DNA from 2 places in the Streptomyces sp. NPDC097595 genome. Region 1 is predicted to be linked to the other one. Evidence: riboswitches for the same ligand, from Rfam matches in the RefSeq annotation. Region 1 holds a riboswitch; the other holds the start of a gene.
What was found. A riboswitch is a leader RNA that binds a small molecule or an ion and turns the genes downstream of it on or off. The one in region 1 is predicted to bind cobalamin.
Positions count from the first base shown of each region.

Region 2: another riboswitch for cobalamin. It lies ahead of ACIQZN_RS10810 (ABC transporter substrate-binding protein); the one in region 1 lies ahead of metE (5-methyltetrahydropteroyltriglutamate--homocysteine S-methyltransferase).

Region 1 covers NZ_JBIWCN010000001.1:419,727-427,247, forward strand. The annotation lists gene ACIQZN_RS01805 (hypothetical protein) at 1-21, shown strand, start outside; gene metE (5-methyltetrahydropteroyltriglutamate--homocysteine S-methyltransferase) at 46-2,364, opposite strand; cobalamin riboswitch at 2,533-2,752, opposite strand; gene ACIQZN_RS01815 (TetR-like C-terminal domain-containing protein) at 2,818-3,300, opposite strand; gene ACIQZN_RS01820 (transposase) at 3,388-3,729, shown strand; gene ACIQZN_RS01825 (IS3 family transposase) at 3,726-4,607, shown strand; gene ACIQZN_RS01830 (hypothetical protein) at 4,907-5,455, shown strand; gene ACIQZN_RS01835 (hypothetical protein) at 5,984-6,274, opposite strand; gene panD (aspartate 1-decarboxylase) at 6,839-7,264, shown strand; gene ACIQZN_RS01845 (GNAT family N-acetyltransferase) at 7,295-7,521, shown strand, end outside.
Region 2 covers NZ_JBIWCN010000005.1:299,730-307,250, reverse strand. The annotation lists gene ACIQZN_RS10830 (beta-ketoacyl-[acyl-carrier-protein] synthase family protein) at 1-511, shown strand, start outside; gene ACIQZN_RS10825 (acyl-CoA dehydrogenase) at 563-2,407, shown strand; gene ACIQZN_RS10820 (acyl carrier protein) at 2,650-2,889, shown strand; gene ACIQZN_RS10815 (beta-ketoacyl-[acyl-carrier-protein] synthase family protein) at 2,886-4,109, shown strand; cobalamin riboswitch at 4,147-4,334, shown strand; gene ACIQZN_RS10810 (ABC transporter substrate-binding protein) at 4,396-5,433, shown strand; gene ACIQZN_RS10805 (FecCD family ABC transporter permease) at 5,508-6,524, shown strand; gene ACIQZN_RS10800 (ABC transporter ATP-binding protein) at 6,521-7,300, shown strand; gene ACIQZN_RS10795 (PRC and DUF2382 domain-containing protein) at 7,387-7,521, opposite strand, start outside.

The sequences.
Region 1 (7,521 bases):
CGCAGGCCGGGACGCGGATGACGTCCCGGCCCCCGGCAACCCCGTTCAGGAGGCGGGCAGTTCCGCCCGGACGGTACGGGCGGCGGCGACCAGGTTCTCCAGCGAGGCGCGGGTCTCGGGCCAGCCGCGCGTCTTGAGGCCGCAGTCGGGGTTCACCCAGAGCCGTTCGGCGGGGATCGCCTTCAGCCCCGTACGCAGCAGCTCGGCGGCCTCCTCGGCGCTCGGGACGCGGGGCGAGTGGATGTCGTAGACGCCCGGACCCGCCTCACGCGGATAGCCGTGGGCGGCCAGCTCGCGGGCCACCTGCATGTGGGAGCGGGCGGCCTCCAGACTGATGACATCGGCGTCCAGGTCGTCGATGGCCTGGACGATGTCACCGAACTCCGCGTAGCACATGTGCGTGTGGATCTGGGTGTCCGGGCGCACGCCGCTGGTGGTGAGCCGGAACGCCTCGGTGGCCCAGGCCAGGTAGTCCGCCCGGTCGGCGGCCCGCAGCGGCAGCGTCTCGCGCAGCGCCGGCTCGTCCACCTGGATCACCGAAGTCCCGCTCGCCTCCAAGTCGTCGACCTCGTCGCGCAGGGCGAGGGCCACCTGCCGGGCGGTGTCCCCGAGCGGCAGGTCGTCGCGGACGAACGACCAGGCGAGCATGGTGACCGGGCCCGTGAGCATGCCCTTGACCGGGCGGTCGCTCAGCGACTGGGCGTACGAGGTCCAGCGCACCGTCATCGGTTCGGGGCGCGAGATGTCCCCGGCGAGGACCGGCGGACGCACGTACCGGGTGCCGTAGGACTGCACCCAGCCGTGCTGGGTGGCGAGGTACCCGGTCAGCTGCTCGGCGAAATACTGGACCATGTCGTTGCGTTCGGGCTCGCCGTGCACCAGGACGTCGATGCCCGTCTTCTCCTGGAAGGCGATGACCTCCTGGATCTCCGTCCGGATGCGCTCCTCGTAACCCGCCGTGTCGATGCGCCCGGCCCGCAGGTCGGCGCGCGCCGACCGCAACTCGCCGGTCTGCGGGAACGAGCCGATGGTCGTCGTCGGCAGCAACGGCAGCCCCAGGTGAGCCCGTTGGGCCGCGGCCCGCTCGGCGTACGGCTGGGAGCGGCGGCCGTCCGCGTCCGTGACAGCCTCGGCCCGGGCGCGCACGGCCGGGTCGCGGGTGAGGGGGGAGCCGGCGCGGGAGGCCAGCGCGGCCTTGTTGGCGGAGAGTTCACCGGTGATGGTGCCGGTGCCCTGCGCGAGGGCCTTCGCCAGGGTGACGATCTCCGCGGTCTTCTGCCGGGCGAAGGCCAGCCAGCGGACGATCTGCGGGTCGATGTCCCGCTCGGCGGCGGCGTCCAGCGGCACGTGCAGCAGCGAGCAGGAGGCGGCCACGTCGACGCGGTCGGCCAGCCCGAGGAGGGTGCCGAGCGTGGACAGCGACTTCTGGAGGTCGTTGATCCAGATGTTGCGGCCGTTGACGACACCGGCGACCAGGCGCTTGCCCGGCAGTCCGCCCACGGCCGCGAGGGCGTCGAGGTTGGCGGCGGCGGCCTCGGTGAAGTCCAGCGCCAGGCCCTCCACGGGGGCCTTCGCCAGGACCGGAAGCGCCTCGCCCAGCCGGTCGAAGTAGGAGGCGACGAGCAGCTTCGGCCGGTCGGTGAGCGCGCCGAGGTCACGGTAGGTGCGCTCGGCCGCGTTGAGCTCGGCCGGGGTGCGGTCCTGGACGAGCGCCGGCTCGTCGAGCTGCACCCACTCGGCCCCCGCCGCGCGCAGGTCCGCGAGCACCTCCGCGTACACCGGCAGCAGCCGGTCCAGCAGGGTCAGCGGCTCGAAGTCGGCGGGCACACCGGGGGCCGGCTTGGCCAGCAGGAGATAGGTGACGGGGCCGACCAGCACCGGCCGCGCGGTGAGGCCCTGGGCCAGGGCCTCCTTGAGCTCCGCGACCTGCTTGGTGGAGTCCGCGGTGAAGACGGTGCCGGGGCCGAGCTCGGGGACCAGGTAGTGGTAGTTCGTATCGAACCACTTGGTCATCTCCAGCGGCGCCACGTCCTGGGTGCCCCGCGCCATGGCGAAGTATCCGTCCACCGCGTCGGCCGCGACGGCCTCGCGGTGGCGTTCGGGGATGGCGCCGACCATGACGGTGGTGTCCAGGACGTGGTCGTAGAGCGAGAAGTCGCCGGTGGGGACTTCCTGGATGCCGGCGTCGGCGAGCTGCTGCCGGTTGTCGTGCCGGAGCTGTGCGGCGGTCTGCCGGAGGGCGTCCGCGCTGACGCGGCCCTTCCAGTAGCCCTCGACGGCCTTCTTGAGCTCCCGGTCGGGGCCCTGGCGGGGGTAGCCGTACACGGTGGCGCGTGCTGCCGCGGCTGCGGACTTGGATGTCACGGAGATCTCCTTCGCGAGATGAATCCCTGAGATCCCGGAGACGGGACGAGAGCGCGAAGGTGACGACGACCCGACGGACACGGTCCTCGCGCGGCGCGGCGCGGTTGCTCCGTCTGGTGTGTACGCCGACCCGCCCACGAGGTCACCGGAATGTCCGCGTACGGAATGGTCCGTGCGCGGGCAGTTGGCAGGTCTTCGGACTCGCGGGCACGCCCTCCGTACCGGAGGACACCTACTGGCCGTCGCTTCCCAGACCCGTCCCGGGCCCAGTGCGTATGACGGCGGTCGTTCCCGCTCACCGCTGCGGGGCAGTCCCGGATTCCCACCGGGTTCCCTCTTGCGACACCCCGCCTGGCGGACGGGGCGAACCAGCTGCTGCGGCCACCTTACGTGGTGCCGCCGGGTGGAGGGACACCCGTCTCACGCCGGCCTCCGCCGGTCCTCGGCCGGTCCTCAGCTCCGTGGGGCGAGGACGAAGGAGTGGATGAGCTGGGACAGTTCCTCGCGGAAGAGCTTCTCCGGGCTGAGGGCCTGCCGCTGCATGTGACCGTAGACCTCCAGGGACACCAGGCCGTGCAGGTGGCTCCAGATGCGCAGGGCGAGGGCCACGGCGGCCGGGGGCAGGCCGGGGAAAGCGGGGCGGACCTTGTCCAGCAGACCGGGATCGAAGTCGGACCACTCGAAGTCGCTGTCCCGGTAGCGGCGTTCGGCGTGCGGCCACGCGGCGGCGGCGAGCGCCGTGATGCCGGTGCAGACCCGGCGGGCGGCATCCGGGGCGGCGCCGCCCTCGGGCGGCCGGTAACCGGGGACCGGGTCGCCGTAGATGAGGCGGAAGCCCTCCGGGTGGGACAGTGCCCAGCTCCGGAAGGCGGTGGCCCATGCCTCGATCCGGGCGGCCGGGTCGTCGACGGGGGCGGCGGCCCAGGCGGCGTCCACGGTGTCGGCCAGTGCTGAAGTGACCCCTTCGATGCCGACACCTGAACGGCAGGTCGCGTGGCGGCCTGCGGGTGGAAGTGGTCGGCCATGGCTCGTGGCAAGCAGTTTCCGGAGGAGTTCAAGAACGACGCGGTCGAGTTGGTGCTCTCCTCGCCGGAGCGGCCGGTTGCGGACATCGCGCGGTCGCTGGGCGTGCATAAGGCGACGCTGGGCACGTGGGTGGAGCGTGAGCTGGGCCGGAGGCGCAAGGCTGCCGGCAACGACGGCGGTGATGCCGCGGTGAGCCGGGAGGTCGAAGCGCTGAAAGCGCAGGTCCGCGAGTTGGACCGGCTGCTGGCCGAGCGGAACCACGAGCTGGCGCATGCCCGGCAGGACATCGACATCCTGCAGAGGGCGGCCGCCTATTTCGCACGGGAGACGGGGCAGTGATCCGCTACCGCTTCGTCGACGAGATCCGCGCGGAACACCCGGTCAAAAGGGTGTGTGACCTGCTGGGATGGGACAGATCCAGCTACTACGGATGGAAGAACCGGCAGCCCGCGAGAGACGCGAAGAACACCTCGGACGAGGGCCTGCTCGCGGAGATCCGGCAGGTCCACGACGCCTCGTCGGGAACCTACGGTGCCCTGCGCGTGACCCGGGCCCTGCACCGCCGGGGCGTCACGGCGAACAGGAAACGGGTCGCGCGGATCATGCGCGAGCACGCCATCCAGGGCGTCTCCAGGCGGCGACGCAAGTCGCTGACCCGCCAGGACAGGAAAGCGGTGCCGGCGAAGGACCTGGTCATGCGTGACTTCACCGCTCCGATGGCCGGTCTGAAACTCGTCGGAGACATCACCGAGCTGCCCACCGGGGAAGGCAAGCTCTACCTGGCGACGGTGATCGACCTGTGCACGAAGGAACTGGTCGGCTGGTCGATCGGCGATCACATGCAGGCGGAACTGACCGAAGCGGCTCTCCGCATGGCCCATCACCAGGGCCACACGGCCGGCAACGCGATCTTCCACACCGACCGCGGCAGCCAGTACACGTCCAGGCTCATGCGGGAAACCTGCCGTGAGCTGGACATACGCCAGTCGATGGGCCGGACCGGATCCTGCTACGACAACGCTGCCGCAGAGTCCTTCTTCGGCAGCCTCAAAACCGAGATAGGAAGGGAGGCTTGGCCGACGAGGGCCGAGGCCAGGGCGGACACGTTCCGGTGGATCACGTACTACAACCACCGCCGTCTCCACTCAGCCATCGGCTACCAGACGCCGCACGAGGAACGGCAACGAAGAAGCCACCCCCTCACACTCGCGGCATAATCGGACGTGTCGGCCCCAAAGGGGTCAGGTCAACCTTCAGTGACCCCTCCGGTCTCTTCACCGATGACGGGACTGGCCACAGCGAGCTACGCACAGGCGAGCAGCGCAAGGACGCCGGCAAGGCCCCCGGAGGCACCGGCAAGAACGGCTGCTACTACAGCTGTGATTACGGCGGCAGCAGCCCGCGCCAGGACGAGTTGGGGAGGCGAGCGACAGCAGCTTATCGCTCTGGAATATCCTTTCCAGACGCCGAAGCCATACTCAATCCGACTGCCACTCAGCTGGTAGCGCTGTGGTTCATGGGCGCGACACCACTGGCGTACCAGTTCGACGAAAACGACAAGATAACAGAAGGTGTGAAGCGTCACATATGGTTGTCGGTTGTGCGTGATTACCTGGCACATCGCAAGGGGGTGAAAATCGGTGAGACTATCAAGGGCCTCGATTACAAGACCAAATATGGGGCGGCGATGAATAATCTATCCCTCACTGACTTGATGGCAGGTGAATTGTCATCCGCTGCCGCACAATTGTTCGTCGGTGACTCCCCGAATAACTCGGAAGGTGCCACTCGCGCCGTCCTTGGTTCCTTCAACCTCAAAGCCACAGTGACTGGATACGATAAGCAGTCCAAGAGGGGGAAGGTGGAGTTCATCCTCACGAATATGATGACGAAGAAGTCCTTGACGCGAGGGGTTTCCAAGGAGGGCTACGAAGGCGGTGCTAAGGATCCAGGGGCCATGGCATTGTCTAATCGTACCGGGGCGTTGTTTCCAAACGGACAAAGAGATATGAAGATGACCTTTCGGTGGAGTGAGCAGATCGTGATGCGGGAGCCTGAGCGGTGAGACACGTGCCAGCCGCTGGACTCGCAATGGCATGTGTCGGGGTGCTGACTCTCAGTTCCTGCGTGGATAGTCGTACCGACCCGCCCCCATCCCCCGTCAAGGTGACTGCCGCTGATATATACGGGACTTGGGCGGGTTGGAAGGGTAGTTCTCTGAAACTGCAGCCCGAGCACCGCGCGGTCGTGGAGAAGCTTGACGGGCAGGAGTTCGCTTTCGACGATGCCTGGCGCATGTCGGGTCCGGGGTCCTGGCGCCTGTTGGAGCCCGGAGCGTACAGAGGCGGGAACACCGTAGGGGATGGGTGGGTGATTCAGGTCAAGGCGACCTCGGCTATCAGTAAAGGGAAAAAGGGTTCTTTGGCTGAAGGCGCGAGGTCGGCGACTGAACTCAATCCAAACGATGCCGCATCTCGCACGGAACCTCCGCCAAAAGAGGCGGTTTGGGACATTGGGATCAATAGAGGTGAGAAGGGAGAACTTCGCCTGTTCTTCTTGACGTCGGATCCCGATGTGCGGGATACCTACTACCTCACGAGAAAGAAGTAAATAATAGGAGCCGCGGCATTCCTGCCGCGGCTCCTATTATTTTTGGAATTGATGAAGCTTGTGAACGCATTCCCTGGGACGGCTCGCAGTACGTTACATGGTTGCTTAGATCGTGTCCTATGTGGGGGCTGAGCTGCTCGTCCTCGTTCTCCTTCCGCTTCTTGTCGTCCGTCGCTATGGCGGCCTTCACCTTGCCGACCAGTGCGTCATCGGATTGGACGGAGACGTTCGAGGGCTGAGCCAGATCCTGGAGCACTTCCTCAGTCGGCGTCAACGGCTCTCCTTCACGGTGTGCGAGGTCGGTTCGCCAGCGGTGGGACAGTGCGAAATGGAGGAGCGGCGCACGCAAGTGCGCAGGGGCGCGTGACCTCGGCTTCAGCCCGGGCGGGCCGGCGCCGGCGCTGACGCGCCTTGCTCGCGAGTTCCACGCTGCCGTGCGGCCTGGACGACTGGTACCTGACGAGCTCACCTCTCGGAGCGGTCGAGCATCGCGCCCTGATGGTCAAAAGGGGGTCGCGTTCCTTGAACCGGAGCGATGTCGGTGCCTGAGAGGTCGGTGATGCGTCCCACGTCCGCACGCCGTCCGTGTGCAGAGGGACCTCCTGCATGCCTGATGGGTCATCAGTGAAGTCAGTATCCGGTCAGGGTGTGTCCCCGCACATTCCCGGGCGATCGTTTCAACAGGCGCCTGAGTGACGGAATAGCCCCAGGTGGGAAGCTGCCTCACCTGACCAGAGCGATGTTCCTCATAAACATCGTTCGGGGTGTGCCGGTGTACACTTGAGACCGCCCTTGACCTGCAGAAAGCAGGCAGGGAGCCGTCTCGGAGGAGTCCAAAGTGCTGCGTACTCTGTTCAAGTCCAAGATCCACCGTGCCACCGTCACCCAGGCCGACCTGCACTACGTGGGTTCCGTCACCGTTGACGCCGAGCTCATGGAGGCCGCGGATCTGCTGCCCGGTGAGCTCGTGCACATCGTGGACATCGACAACGGGGCCCGGCTGGAGACGTACGTCATCGAGGGCGAGCGCGGGTCCGGGGTGATCGGGATCAATGGTGCCGCCGCCCATCTGGTGCACCCGGGTGATCTGGTCATCCTCATCAGCTACGCCCAGGTCGAGGATGCCGAGGCGCGTGCCCTCGTCCCGCGTATCGTGCACGTCGACGCGGACAACCGCATCGTCGCACTCGGTGCCGACGCCTCCGCGCCCGTGCCGGGCAGTGACACCGAGCGCAGCCCGCACGCGGTGCCCTCGGCGCGCTGAGGCGGCTCGTCGAACGAGGGGCACACCGCCATGGCAGAGCAGACCGGGCCCGAGATCCATGACGACCGGGCGGCCGGCAAGCTGTCCGCGTACGAGGACGGCGAGGCCGTCGGCGTCATCGCGTACTTCGTGCTGGACGGGGAGCCCGCCGGGCTCGTCGCCGTCCACACGGTCGTCGGGTCCGGGCACGAGGGCAAGGGCATCGGCTCCGCCCTGGTCAGGGAGTTCTATGCCATGGCGGGGCGCGAGGGCGTGCC
Region 2 (7,521 bases), on a different contig from region 1:
GCACGCGGCGGCCCGGGGCGCCCGGGTGCGGGCCGTGCTCGCCGGGACCGGGGCCGCCACGGACGCCCACCACCCGACCGCGCCCGACCCCGGCGGCCACGGCGCACGGCGCGCCGTCGAGGCCGCCCTGGACGCGGCGGGCTGGGCCGCCCATGACGTCGGCCACGTCAACGCGCACGGCACCTCGACCCCGCTGAACGACGCGATGGAGGCCGAGCTGATCGCCGGGCTCTTCCCGCACCGGCCCCCGGTCACCGCCCCGAAGGGCGTCCTCGGGCACACGCTGGCCGCCGCCGGCGCGATCGAGGCCGCCGCCACCGTGCTCACCCTCGAACACGGGGTCGTCCCGCCGGTCGCCAACCTGGACGCGCCGCCCGCCGACTGGGACATCGACTGCGTCACCAAGGAGCCGCGCCGCCTGCGCGTCGAGCGGGCCGTCAGCCACTCCTTCGGCTTCGGCGGGCACAACGTCGCCCTCTGCTTCGAACGGGTTCGCCCCTCCGGCCGGTGAACATCTGCACGAGCGCGGTGTCCTGACCGTACGCCGGTCGTTCAGCCTTGTATGACCACCACGCTCACCGGCGCCGATCCCCTCGCGCGCCCGCTCACCTCCGTACTCCTCGGCGCCGATGCCCGCCGCGAGCACGGCTTCTGGCGGCGGCTCGTCGCCACCGAACCGTTCCGGCTGCCGCCCGGCCCTGCCGCCGGCGGCACCCCGGACGAACGGCTCGCCCGCGCGTACGCACGACTGCGCACCCTCAACGACTCCCTGGACAGCGCCGCCCGCCCGGCCTCCGACTTCCGGGCGCTGGCGGCCCTGCACGAGTGGCTCGCCCCGGTCGACCCGGCGCTCGCCACCATCGCGGGCATCCACTACAACCTCTTCCTCGGCAGCCTCCTGGACCACATCGCCGACAGCCCCCGCGACCTGTCGGACTTCCTGGCGCTGCGGCGTACCGGAACCTTCCTGTGTACGGAGGTGGCGCACGGCAACGACGCGGCGGCCGTCGAGACGACCGCCTCCTACGACCCCGTACGCGACGGATTCGTGCTGCACACCCCGCACTGCGGGGCGCAGAAGTTCATGCCCAACACCGGGCAGCCCGGCGGCCCCAAGACGGGGCTCGTCGCCGCGCGGCTGCTGGCCGGCGGGGCCGACCGGGGGGTGTTCCTGCTGCTTGTGCCGCTCACCGACGCCACCGGGCCGCTGCCGGGCGTACGGGTGCGCAGGCTGCCCGCCCGCATGGGCAGCCCCGTCGACCACAGCCTCACCTCGTTCGACCACGTCTTCGTGGGACGCGAGGCGCTGCTGACGGGCCCGCAGGGGCGGATCGACGACGACGGGGAGTTCCGCAGCGCCATCGAGGGCCGCAGGCGCCGCTTCCTCGCCTCCATCGCCCGGGTCGTCACCGGCAGGATCTCCATGAGCGCCAGCGCCGTCGGCTCCGCGCGAGCCACGCTGGCCGTCGCGGTGCGGTACGGCGGCCACCGCCAGGTCTCCGCCGGACGCGGGGCGCGGCTGCCGGTGCTCGCGTACCGCACCCACCACGGGCCGCTCGCCGAAGCCATGGCCACGGTCTTCGCCATGAGCCTGCTGCACCGCCGCGTCCTGGACCGCTGGGAGGCGGCCCAGGCGGGGCCCGAGGCCGGGCGGGAGGCGGCCGAGCGCCTTGTGGACATCGCCAAGGGCTGGATCACCTGGCAGGCCAGGGCGGTGATCGTGGAGTCCCGGGAACGCTGCGGCGCCCAGGGCCTCCTGGAGAACAACGGGATGGCCGCGCTCGTCACCGGCGTCGAGGGCGCCATCACCGCCGAGGGCGACAACCTCGCCGTCCACGCCAGGGCCGCCGCCGCCCTGCTCGCCGACCGCCCCGCGTACGAGCCCGCCGCCCCGGCCCACGGCGACCTCACCGACCTCCGGTTCCTGGTCCGGCTCCTGGGGTGCGCCGAGGAGCTGTGGTTCGCGCGCGCCGGGGCCCGGGCGGCCGGGATGGCGCACGGCGACCCGCTGGGCCGCTGGAACGCGGCGGCGGGCCCGGCGCTGCGCGGGGTCGAGGCGCACGCCTGCCGGCAGGCGGCCGAGGCGTACGCGGAGGCCGTCGAGGCGCTGCCCGCCGGGGCGGACCGGGACCGGCTCGGCGAGCTGGCCCGGCTGTTCGCCCTGGGCCGGGTCGCGCGCGACAGCGGTGACCTGCTCGCGGCCGGCCATCTGAGCACCAGTCAGGCGGAGGCGCTGACGGACCACACGGAACGGCTCATCGAGGCGGTGGCCCCCCACCTCCCGGGGCTCGCCGACTCCTTCGCCTTCCCCGACGAGTTGCTCGCCGACTGGCCGATCACCGGCGCCGGTTACGCCGAGGCGTACGACGATCCGGAGGCCCACTGGCACATGGAGGCGGGCCGATGAGGGGCACTCGGACACGCCGTGCGGCACGGGCCGTGCGGGGGCTCGGGGCGGGGGCCGTCCTCCTCGCCTACTGGACGACCGTCGCCGTGTTCGCGCGATGGTCCGGGGCGTCCCGGACGGGCGTTGGCGAATCGGTTCGCCGCAAGGCGTAACCGGAGCGACGCTGCTCAGTTGTTCCGGCGTCGGGGCCGTGCGCGCCGGCGCCGGGCACCCCGCCGGATGGGCATGAGGAAAGGGAGACCATGAGCACGATCCACCCCCGCATCACCGATGTACTCAGCCGTACCTTCAAGGTGCCCGTGGCCGAGATCCTTCCGGACTCCACGATGGACAGCCTGGACATGGACTCCCTCGCGGCCGCCGAGTTCGCCGTCGTCCTCCGGGAGACCACCGGGGTCGAGCTGGACACCGGCGCCCTGACCCGGGGGACCACTCTCGCCGAGCTCACGGCCCACCTCCACGCGTCGGCCGGCGTCCGATGAGGACACCGGCCATCGCCGTCACCGGGCTCGGCATGATCACCCCGGTCGGCAACGACACCGAGTCCACCTGGCAGGGGGTGTGCGCCGCCGTGAGCCCGGCGCGCACCGTTCCCGCGCTCGCCGGGTGCGCGATCGGCTTCGCCTGCGTGGTCGACGGCATCGACCTGGACGCCGAGATCGGCCGTCGTACCGCCTTCCGGATGGGCCGGTACGTCAAGTTCGCCGTCCTGGCCGCCCGGGAGGCCGTCGCCGACGCCGGGCTCGACCCGGCCGGCTGGGACGGCAGCCGCGTCGCGGTCGTCGTCGGCACCAGCAGCGGGGGCTCCGCGCACCTCACCGACCAGGCGCTGGTCCTGGAGCGGAAGGGCCCGGAGGCGACCTCGCCCGCCGGGGTCCTGCTGACCATCCCCAACATGCCCGCCGCCGAGATCGCGATCGAGATGCGGGCCACCGGCCCCAGCATGGCCCCCTGCACGGCCTGCTCGTCCGGCGTCACCGCGCTGTCCGTCGCCCGCGACCTGCTGGCCTCCGGGCAGTGCGACGTGGCCATCGCGGGGGCGACCGAGTCGACGCTCTTCCCGATCGCCATGACCGGCTTCGCCCGGTCCGGGGCCGCCGCCCTCGCGGACGGCGACCTGTCCCGGCTCAGCCGGCCCTTCGCCGCCGACCGCGCCGGACTCGTCATGGGTGAGGGCGCCGCCGTCATGGTGCTGGAACGCGCCGCCGACGCGGAGGCCAGGGGCGCCGAACCCCGGGCCCTGCTCGCCGGCACCGGCGCCACCACGGACGCCCACCACCCCACCAGCCCGCACCCCGACGGGCGGATCGCCCGGGCCGCCGTCGAGGCCGCCCTGCGCGACGCGGGCTGGCGGGCCGACGAGGTGGAGCACGTCAACGCGCACGGCACCGCGACCCTGCGCAACGACGCCGCCGAGGCCGCGCTGATCAGCCGGGTGTACCCGCACCGCCCGCCCGTCACCGCCCCCAAGGGCGTGCTCGGGCACTGCATGGGCGCGGCCGGGGCGATCGAGGCGGGGCTGACGATCCTCACCCTCCAGCGCGGGGTGATCCCGCCGGTCGCCAACCTGGACGCACCCGCGCCCGGGTTCGACATCGACTGCGTCACCAAGGTGCCGCTGGTACGGCCCGTCCGCCGGGCCGTCAGCCACTCCTTCGGCTTCGGCGGGCACAACGCGGTGGTGGCCCTGCAACGTCCATGAGCCCCTGGGGGCGGCTCTGAGCTGCGCGGACGCCCGTGATAGCTTCCCCGGAGCCAGTCGAACTCCACGTAGGGGTCAGGGAATCCGGTGCGAATCCGGAACTGACGCGCAGCGGTGAGGGGGACGGGCGGGGCCACGGCCACTGGGAGACCCGGCGTCTCCCGGGAAGGCGTCCCGCCCGGACGAACCCGAGTCCGAAGACCTGCTGGCGACCGCCGTCCGGGACCGGGCGGCGGACCGTACAGCGGGCCCCGCGCATGGGCCCAGAGACGCCGAGGTATACCCCGTGCCGTTCATAGGCCCCGTCCGTTCCGCCGCCCTGCTCACCACGGCACTCCTGCTGCTGACGGCCTGCGGGGGGTCCCCGTCCGAGAAGGCCGACGCAGCGGGCAAGGCGGACGGCTATCCGGTCACGCTCAAGAACTGCGGGCGCACCGTCACCGTGAACGCCGCACCCCGGCGCGCGGTCTCCGTCGACCAGGGCACGACGGAGATCCTGCTCTCGCTCGGTCTCCAGGACCGGATCGCCGCCACCGCCACCTGGACGGACCCGGTGATGAAGGGCCTGGAGAAGGCCAACGCGGGCGTGAAGAGGATCGCCGACAACCGGCCCTCCTCCGAGAAGGTCCTCGACCAGGAGCCCGACTTCGTCGCCGCCGACTTCGAGTCGACCCTCGCCAAGGGCGGCGTCGCCCCGCGCGAGCAGTTCGAGAAGCTGGGCGTCCCCACCTATGTCGCGCCCGCCGACTGCACCGCCAAGGACAACACCAAGGACGGCGACGGCGTCCGCACCGGCGCCCTCACCATGGACAGCGTCTACACCGAAGTGCGCGAGCTGGCCCGGGTGTTCGGCGTGCCGGAGCGCGGCGAGAAGCTGGTCGCGCGGCTCCAGGACCGTATCCGGAAGGCCGCCGACGGCATCGACGCGTCCGGCACCTCCGTCATGTACTGGTTCGCCAACTCCGAGTCCCCCTATCTGGCGGGCTGCTGCGGGGCGCCCGGCATCATGACCCGGGAGCTGGGCCTGAAGAACGCCTTCGACGACACGCACGACGAATGGCCCCAGATCAACTGGGAGACCGTCGCCGACCGCAACCCGGACGTCCTCGTCATCGGCGACCTCACCCGCAAGTCCCAGACCGCCGAGAGCGCCGCCGGGAAGATCGCCTTCCTGGAGTCCAACCCGGTCACGAAGAAGATGGACGCCGTACGCCACAAGCGCTACGTCCTGCTCAGCGGCCAGGCCATGAACCCGACCATCCGCACGGTCGAGGGCGTGGAGCTGGTGGCCGCCGGGCTGCGCGACTTCGGGCTCGCGGGGTGACGGCCACCGACCGGCTCACCGCCCCACCCGACGAGGCGCCTCCCGCAAAGACCCCGGATGCCGCACGCCTCCGGCTGCGCGGACTGCGCGGCGGCCTCCTGTGGACCGGCGGCCTCGTGCTGCTCGCCCTGTCCGTCGCGGTCGCCGTCACCATCGGACCGGCCCGGATCTCCGTCATGGACGTCTGGTCCGCCGTCGCCGCCCACCTCGGCATCGGCGAGGTCCGGCTCAGCCCGATCCGCGACGGCATCATCTGGAACCTGCGCATGCCGCGTACGCTGCTCGCCGCCGTCTGCGGGGCGGGACTCGCGGTCTGCGGGACCGTCATGCAGTCCCTGTTGCGCAACCCGCTGGCCGACCCCTTCGTCCTCGGCGTCTCCTCCGGCGCGTCCACCGGCGCGGTCCTGGTCGTCGTGCTCGGCGTCGGCGGGGGAGCGGTGACGCTGCCGGCCGGGGCGTTCATCGGAGCGCTCTGCTCCTTCGCGCTGGTGATGCTGCTCAGCCACACCCTGGGCGGCTCCACCGACCGGGTCGTGCTCTCCGGCGTCGCCGCCATGCAGTTGTTCTCGGCGCTGACCTCGTTCGTCGTCATGACGGCCGCCGACGCCGAGCAGACCCGGGGCGTGCTGTTCTGGCTGCTCGGCTCGCTCGGCGGGGTCGGCTGGACCGATGTGTGGGTCTGCTCCGCCGTCCTCGCCGTCAGCCTGCTGATCTGCCTGGGCCACGCCCGTACGCTCGACGCCTTCGCCTTCGGGCAGGACGCGGCCGCCGCCCTCGGGGTGAACGTCGCCCGCGTGCGGACCGTGCTGCTCTGCACGACCGCGCTGCTCACCGCCGCGCTCGTCAGCTCGGCCGGGGCCATCGGCTTCGTCGGGCTGGTCCTGCCGCACGCCGCCCGCGCCCTCACCGGCTCGGGCCACCGCAGGCTGCTGCCGGTCACCGCGCTCGCCGGGGCCGTCTTCCTCGTCTGGGTCGACACGCTCGCCCGGACCGTCCTCGACCCCCAGGAGGTCCCGGTGGGCGTCGTCACCGCCCTCATCGGCGTGCCCGCCTTCGTCGCCGTCCTCTACCGCACCAGGCGGCCCGCATGACCGGGACGACGGCCGAGGGCCTGCGGGCCGAACGGGTCGCCCGGGAAGCCGGCGGCCGCCTCCTCCTGGACGGCGTGACCCTCGCCCCGGAGCCCGGCACCACCGTGGGCCTCATCGGCCCCAACGGCTCCGGCAAGTCCACGCTGCTGCGCATCCTCGCCGGGGTCCTCGCCCCGCACACGGGCGTCGTCACGCTGGACGGCGAACCGCTGCCCGGCGTCGGCCGCCGCGCGGTGGCCCAGCGGGTCGCGGTGGTCGACCAGCACGCCGCCACCCAGGACGAGCTGAGCGTCCTGGACGTCGTACGCCTGGGCCGCATCCCGCACCGGCGCGCCTGGTCGGCACCGACGGAGGCGGACGCGGCGGCGGTGGACGAGGCGCTGGAGCGTACCGGGCTCACCGGCCGGCGCGACCAGTCCTGGCACACGCTGTCCGGCGGGGAGCGCCAGCGCGTCCAGATCGCCCGCGCGCTCGCCCAGCGACCGCGCGAACTCCTCCTGGACGAACCGACCAACCATCTGGACATCCAGCACCAGCTGGAACTGCTCGCCCTGGTCGCCTCGCTCCCGCTGACCGCCGTCGTCGCCCTGCACGACCTCAATCTGGCCGCCATGTTCTGCGACCGGATCGTGGTGCTGAGCGGCGGGCGGGCGGTTGCGGGCGGGACCCCCGCGCAGGTCGTCACCGAGGAGCTGATCGAGGACGTCTACCGGGTGCGGTCCGTCGTCACCCCGGACGGCCCGCAGGGGCGGCCCTCGGTGCGCTTCCTGCCCTGACGGCCCGGGGCACACGAGAGGGCGGACCCGTCGGGCGGGTCCGCCCTTCGCTTGTGGTGCGGTGCGGCAGTCATGCCGGCGGGGGGTCAGCGGTGGCGTCCTCGGCCCATGTCGCCGCCGGTGTCCTTGCCACCCATGTCCTTGCCGCCCATGTCCTTTCCGCCCTTGGTGGTGCCGTCCGCGTAGTCGATCTGCTCCTTGCGCAGCTCGGCGGAGACCTC